2 regions of the Xanthobacter variabilis genome follow, and region 2 is predicted to be linked to the other one. Evidence: riboswitches for the same ligand, from Rfam matches in the RefSeq annotation. Region 2 holds a riboswitch; the other holds the start of a gene.
What was found. A riboswitch is a leader RNA that binds a small molecule or an ion and turns the genes downstream of it on or off. The one in region 2 is predicted to bind cobalamin.
Positions count from the first base shown of each region.

Region 1: it holds a riboswitch for cobalamin, as region 2 does, so the genes downstream of both, metE (5-methyltetrahydropteroyltriglutamate--homocysteine S-methyltransferase) here and V5F26_RS09305 (TonB-dependent receptor plug domain-containing protein) in region 2, are expected to answer to the same signal.

Region 1 is NZ_CM195533.1:2,647,997-2,651,404, reverse strand. It holds gene V5F26_RS11415 (short-chain fatty acyl-CoA regulator family protein) at 1-955, shown strand, start outside; cobalamin riboswitch at 1,009-1,207, shown strand; gene metE (5-methyltetrahydropteroyltriglutamate--homocysteine S-methyltransferase) at 1,315-3,408, shown strand, end outside.
Region 2 is NZ_CM195533.1:2,144,205-2,147,612, forward strand. It holds gene V5F26_RS09305 (TonB-dependent receptor plug domain-containing protein) at 1-1,492, opposite strand, end outside; cobalamin riboswitch at 1,732-1,935, opposite strand; gene tyrS (tyrosine--tRNA ligase) at 2,056-3,300, opposite strand.

The DNA of each region.
Region 1 (3,408 bases), 500 kb from region 2:
CCACCACAATTACTTCTCTGATCTGGATGAGTCGGCCGAACAACTGGCCGAGCGCGCGGGACTGGTGCCCGGAGACATGGCGGAAGGCCTTGCCCGCCACCTGGAGGCCCACCACGGCGTGCGAGTGGCGCGGGTGGAGGATGAAGGCCAGCGCCGCTTCCTGCCCGCCGAGCGGGTGCTGCGCCTCGCGCGTGGGCTGGAGGACGGCCAGCGGGCCTTCCAGATGGCCACCCAGCTCGCCTTTCTGGAGCAGGGCCCGCTCATCGACCGGCTGGCGAACGAAGCCGCGCGCGGAGTGAAGGAAACGCGGGCGCTGGCGCGCATCGGCCTTGCCAACTATTTCGCGGGCGCGCTGCTGATGCCCTATGCGGCCTTCCTGACCGCGGCCGAGCGGGAGCGCTATGACATCGAGCGGCTGGGTCGGGCCTTCGGGGTGGGGTTCGAAACCATCTGCCACCGCCTGAGCTCGCTGCAGCGGCCGGGGTCGCTGGGCGTGCCCTTCTTCTTCATCCGCGTGGACCGCGCCGGCAACATCTCCAAGCGCCAATCGGCCACCGACTTCCACTTCTCCCGCGTCGGCGGAACCTGCCCGTTGTGGAACGTCTACGAGGCTTTCGCCCAGCCGGGGCGCATCCTCACCCAGGTGGCGCAGATGCCGGACGGGCGCGCCTATCTGTGGATCGCCCGCACTGTGCACCACGGCACCGGCGGCTATGGAGCTCCGGGCAAGACCTTCGCCATCGGCCTCGGCTGCGACATCCGCCATGGGGGGCGGCTCGTCTATTCACGCGGGCTGGCGCTGGACGATCCCGCCGCCGCCACCCCCATCGGCGCGGGCTGCAAGGTGTGCGAGCGCCCCGCCTGCCCGCAGCGCGCCTTCCCCCTCATCGGCCGCCCCCTCGCCGTGGACGAAAACCGCAGCGTCTTCGCACCCTATGCGGCCGGAGAGCGATAAATTACGATATAAGCATGTCCTTATATGATCCTTGACAGGAGAGCCGTCGCAGGACAGATTTCCAATGTCGAGGTTCTCCGGCCTGCCTTCTGGTGCCGGAGCTAAGAGGGAAGCCGGTGTAAGGCCGGCGCTGCCCCCGCAACTGTCAGCGGCGAGCCGAGGTCCATTCACGTCACTGGGCGCGAGCCCGGGAAGGCGGACTTCAGGTGACGACCCGCGAGCCAGGAGACCTGCCCCGGCAAAATCGTCCTCGGGCGGGGTGTCCCGGTGTGCGCTGCAGGCTCCACCGGCTGTCGCCGCGCGGGGACCTCACGCCTGCCGTCACGGCCTGCCCACAGCAGAAGGGCTTTGCAGCCGTGATGTCATCCACCATTCCCGTCGCCACACTCGGCACGCCGCGCATCGGGGTCCGCCGCGAGCTGAAGATGGCGCTTGAAAGCCATTGGGCGGGCAGAACCTCTCAAGCCGATCTCCTGGCCACCGCCGCCGCTCTGCGCGCGCAGAACTGGGCGCGCCAGAAGGCTCGCGGCGTCTCCATCATCCCGTCCAACGATTTCTCGCTCTACGATCAGGTGCTCGACACGTCCGTGATGGTGGGCGCCATTCCACCAGCGTATGGCTGGAGCGGCGGCCCGGTTCCGCTCGCCACCTATTTCGCCATGGCGCGAGGCAGCGAGGGCGCGCGAGCCGCTGGCTCCTGCGGGCATGCACACGCGGGTGAGGGCAACGGCGTGCCGGCCCAGGAAATGACGAAGTGGTTCGACACCAACTACCACTACATGGTGCCGGAATTCGCCCCTGACCAGCGATTCACCCTCGCCTCGCTCAAGGCGCTTGAGGAATACCGCGAGGCCAAGGCGCTGGGCTATCAGACGCGCCCCGTGCTGCTGGGTCCCGTCACCTTCCTGAAGCTCGGCAAGTCGAAGACGCCGGGCCTTGATCCGCTGCTGTTGCTCGGCAATCTCCTGCCCGTCTACACCGACATGCTGCGGCGGCTGGTGGCCAATGGCGCGGAATGGGTGCAGATGGACGAGCCGTGCCTGGTGCTCGATCTCGACGAGGCGACGCGCGACGCATTGCGCCGGGCCTATGCCGCCTTCGCGCGGGCGCTGCCCCACCTGAAGATCATGCTTACCACCTATTTCGGCGCGCTCGACGACAATCTGGACACCGCCCTTTCCCTGCCCGTCGCCGGCCTCCACCTCGACCTTGCCCGCGCGCCGGAACAGCTTGAAACCGTCGCCGTGCGGGCCCCACGGGGGCTCGTGCTGTCGCTCGGCGCCATTGACGGGCGCAACATCTGGCGGGCGAACCTGCCCGGTCTGGTGGAGCGGCTGAAGGCCATCGTCTCCCGGCGCGGCACCGACCACATCCAGATCGCGCCCTCCTGCTCGCTGCTGCACGTGCCCATCGACCTGGAGCTGGAGGGCGATCTGGATCGCGACCTGAAGTCCTGGCTCTCTTTCTCGCTTCAGAAGATGGACGAGCTCGGCGTGCTCGCCTCCGCCCTTTCCGGCGAGGGGCACAAGGTGAAGGCCGCGCTTGATGCCTCGGCCGCGGCCGCAGCCGCCCGCCGGGCCTCGCCCAAGGTTCACGATGCCGCCGTTGAGGCACGCGCCGCCGCCGTCTCACCCGCCATGACCCACCGCTTGAGCCCGTTCGTCCAACGCGCCCAGACGCAGAAGCAGCGCTTCGGCCTGCCGCTCTTCCCCACGACGACCATCGGCTCGTTCCCCCAGACCGCCGAGGTCCGCCACGCCCGTTCCGCCCATGCGAAGGGGACGCTGAGCGAGGAGGCCTATGGCCAGTTCCTGCGCGAGGAAACCGCCCGCGCCGTGCGCTGGCAGGAGGAGATCGGCCTCGACGTGCTCGTTCATGGCGAGTTCGAGCGCAACGACATGGTGCAGTATTTCGCCGAGCAATTGTCCGGCTTCGCCTTCACCCGGCATGGATGGGTGCAGAGCTACGGCTCCCGCTGCGTGCGCCCTCCCATCATTTTCGGCGACGTCTCGCGCCCGCGCCCGATGACGGTGGAGTGGTGGCGCTATGCCCAGTCCCTCACATCCAAGCCGGTGAAAGGCATGCTCACCGGGCCCGTGACCATCCTCAACTGGTCGTTCGTGCGCGATGACATCGCGCGCAGCGCCGCCTGCCGGCAGATCGCCCTTGCCATCCGCGACGAGGTCCAGGATCTGGAGGCGGCAGGCGCCGCCATGATCCAGATCGACGAAGCGGCCCTGCGCGAGGGGCTGCCGCTGCGCCGCAGGGCCTGGCGCGCCTATCTCGACTGGGCGGTGGAGGGTTTCCGGCTGTGCTCCTGCGGGGTGCGGGATGAAACGCAGATCCACACCCACATGTGCTATTCGGAGTTCAACGACATCATCAATGCCATCGCCGCAATGGATGCCGATGTGATCTCCATCGAGACCTCGCGCTCGAAGATGGAGCTGCTC
Region 2 (3,408 bases):
TCCAGACGTAGGGCGAAACCTGCACGGAATTGATCAGGTTCGTGATGTCGTTCTCGAAATAAGTGGCGCCGAAGCTGACGCGGTCCGCCCACAGGGCCTGCTCGAAGCCGGCGTCCCAGCCCGTGCTTTCCTCCGGCTCCAGATTGGGGTTGCCGCCCGAGGTGGAATAGAGCTGGTACAGGGTCGGGGCCTTGAAGCCGGTGCCGTAGGTCACCTTCAGCTTGGTGCCGGTTTCCGGGAACAGCAAGGCCGGCGCGAGGCGCCAGGTGGTGTGGTCGCCGAAATCGTCGTTGCTGTCGTAACGCACATTGGCGGCCAGGAAGAGGCGCTCAAAGAAGGAGGATTGAAGCTGGAGGTATCCGGCCGTGTCGCCGGTGCTGGCATCCATGCTGGACCAAGCGCTTTCGCTGGTCATGCTCTCATTATAGCGCTCCACGCCGAACAGAAGGCTCTGGCCGGGCAGGAATGTATAATTGGAGCGCCAGTAGTAGGTCTGGCGGTCGCCCGTATAGTCGCTGACATTGTTGGGGTATGGGCTGGAATTATCGCGCGCGTAGTCGGTGGCGGCGATGCCGAAGGTGCTCACCAGCTTGTCGTCCAAGGCTTTCCATTGGCCTTCCGCCTTGCCGATGAAGAACGAGCCGTAGCCGATATCCTGCAATGGGGCGGGATAGCCCGTGCCGGTGGAATAATTATACAGGTCCGACGTATAAGCGAGGCGGGTCTGAATATAGCGCGCCATCACATTGACGGAGAAGGCGTCGCTCACATCGGCGTCGATGCGGCCGGAATAGGTCCAGTTGTCACTGGCATTGTCGTTCGCCTGCTCGCCCGGCAGCAGGATGTCCGACGGCGTCACCGGGATCGAGGTCGAGGCGAAGTGGCCGACATTGAAAGCGTAGCCGATATTGTTATAGCCGCCCGAAAGGGCCGCGGCCTGGTTGAAGGTGCCGAGTGAGCCGGCCTCCAGATAGCCGTTGGCCTTGGCCGGGCCGGAGCCGCGCTCGGTGGTCATGGAAATGACGCCGCCGATGGCGTCCGAGCCGTAAAGGCCACTCTGCGGCCCGCGCAGAACTTCCATGCGGGCGAAGTCGTTCGTGTACAGGGTGCCAAGGTCAAAGGCGCCATTGCCGCTCGACGGGTCGCCGAGGTCGATGCCGTCCAGCAGGATCTTGGTCTGGTTGGAATTGGTGCCGCGCATGAAGACGGAGGTGCCGCCGCCGGGGCCGCCGGTCTGCACCACATTGAGGCCCGGCACCGATTGCAGGGCGTCAGGCACGTCGCGGCGCTGGGTCTCCTCCAACTGCTGGCCGGTGATGACGGTGACCGAGCTTGCCACCTCGCGCGCCGGGGTCGCAATGGTGGTGGCACTCACCACCACGTCCGGCAGCTCGTATTGGGTGCCATCCGTGGTCTGCGCCGAGGTGATCTGCGTGCCGCTGCCATCGCTCGCCGTGGCCGCGGACTGGGCGAGGGCTGGCGTTGCGGCCATGACGGCCAACAGGCTGACGGAGAAGGAAAGCCGCGCGGCGCGCCGTCGGCGGGCGCGAGAGGCAAGGGGGGCGGCAAGGGCTGGGGTAGGTGTGGGCGCAAGGCAACGGACGGCGGGCATTCAAACCTCGGGCGGGACGCCAGTGGCACGTCACCGCGAACGAGGGTCTTCGAAGCGGACCGCAAGACGGCGCGCCGCGAATATCCCGCCATCGGAACACCCCGCCCGATGAGCCCGCGTGTGACCACGGATCGACGGCAGGTCTCCTGGCTTGCGGGTCGTCGCCCTTCGCCGCCTTCCCAGGCCCCGAGTGCCCAGTGGCGATGTGGCGAAGGACTCGCCGCTCACAGTTGCGGGGGCAGCTGCGGCCTGGAGCGCCTGGCGCCCGCACCGCATTCCCTTTTCATTCCTCTGGGAGGAATACCGTCACTCGGAAAGGTAGAGGACGGGCTGTCGCCACGTCAATGCCTCCTCCCTGCTGCAGCTCGGCCACAGTCCCTGAAGGGCAGGGACTGTGGCATTGCTGCATCACAGCATGGCGGCGCGGAGCGCTCGCCCAGAAATCACACGGGCTTCAGCAGCACGTGCTTCTTCTTGCCGAGCGAGAGCTTGATGACGCCTTCCGCGGTGAGGGCCGCCGGGGTGAGCGCGGCCTTTTCGTCGGTCACGGCGGCGTCGTTCACCTTGAGGCCGCCGCCCTTGATCTGCCGCCGCGCCTCGCTGGTGGAGGCGACGAGGCCCGCCGTCACGAACGCATTGGCGACGCCAAGCCCCGCTTCCAGCTGCGCCAGGGGCACGTCCACCGTGGGCAGGTTCACGTCGAGCGCGCCCTGCTCGAAGGTGGAGCGCGCCGTCGCCTTGGCCTGCTCGGCGGCCTCGCGGCCGTGCAGCAGAGCGGTGGCCTCGGTGGCGAGCACCTCCTTGGCGAGGTTGATTTCCTGGTCCTTCAGGGCGGCCAGGCGGGCGATCTCGTCCAGCGGCAGCTCGGTGAACAGCTTCAGGAAGCGTTCCACGTCGGCGTCGCCCGCATTGCGCCAGTACTGCCAGTATTCGTAAGCCGGAAGCAGCTCCGCATCGAGCCACACGGCGCCGCCGGCGGTCTTGCCCATCTTGGCGCCGGAAGAGGTGGTGAGCAGCGGCGTGGTGAGCGCGAACAGGTCCGCCCCATTGAGCCGGCGGCCCAGCTCCATGCCGTTGACGATGTTGCCCCACTGGTCGGAGCCGCCCATCTGCAGAATGCAGCCGTGGCGCTTGCTCAGCTCCACGAAGTCATAGGCCTGCAGGATCATGTAGTTGAATTCGAGGAAGGTGAGCGGCTGCTCGCGTTCCAGCCGCAGCTTCACCGAATCGAAGGTGAGCATGCGGTTGATGGTGAAGTGCGGCCCCACCTCGCGCAGCAGGGGGATGTACTTCAGCTCGTCCAGCCAATCCGCATTGTTGGCCATGACGGCGCCCGCGTCGAAATCCAGGAAGCGGGCGAACACCTTGCGGATCGAAGCGATATTGGCGTTGATCTGCTCATCGGTGAGCATCTTGCGCTGGGTGTCCTTGCCGGACGGGTCGCCGATCTTGGTCGTGCCGCCGCCCATCAGCGCGATGGGGTTGTGCCCCGTGCGCTGGAGCGTGCGCAGCATCATGATGGACAGCAGGTGCCCCGCATGCAGGCTCGATGCGGTCGCGTCGAAGCCGATATAGGCGGTGATGGGGCCTTCCGCGGCCTTGGCATCGAGGCGCTCGAGGTCCGAGCACTGATGGATATAGCCGCGTTCATGCAGCGTGCGCAGGAAATCGGAACGGAAGGTGGTCATCGCGATCAATCGGTTGGAGGTGCGTTACGGGCGCGGAAAGGAACGGTGGTGTATCAGGTCCGGCGCGAGATTGCATGGGGGGAGGGCGCCAATGGGGCGCCTGCCGCC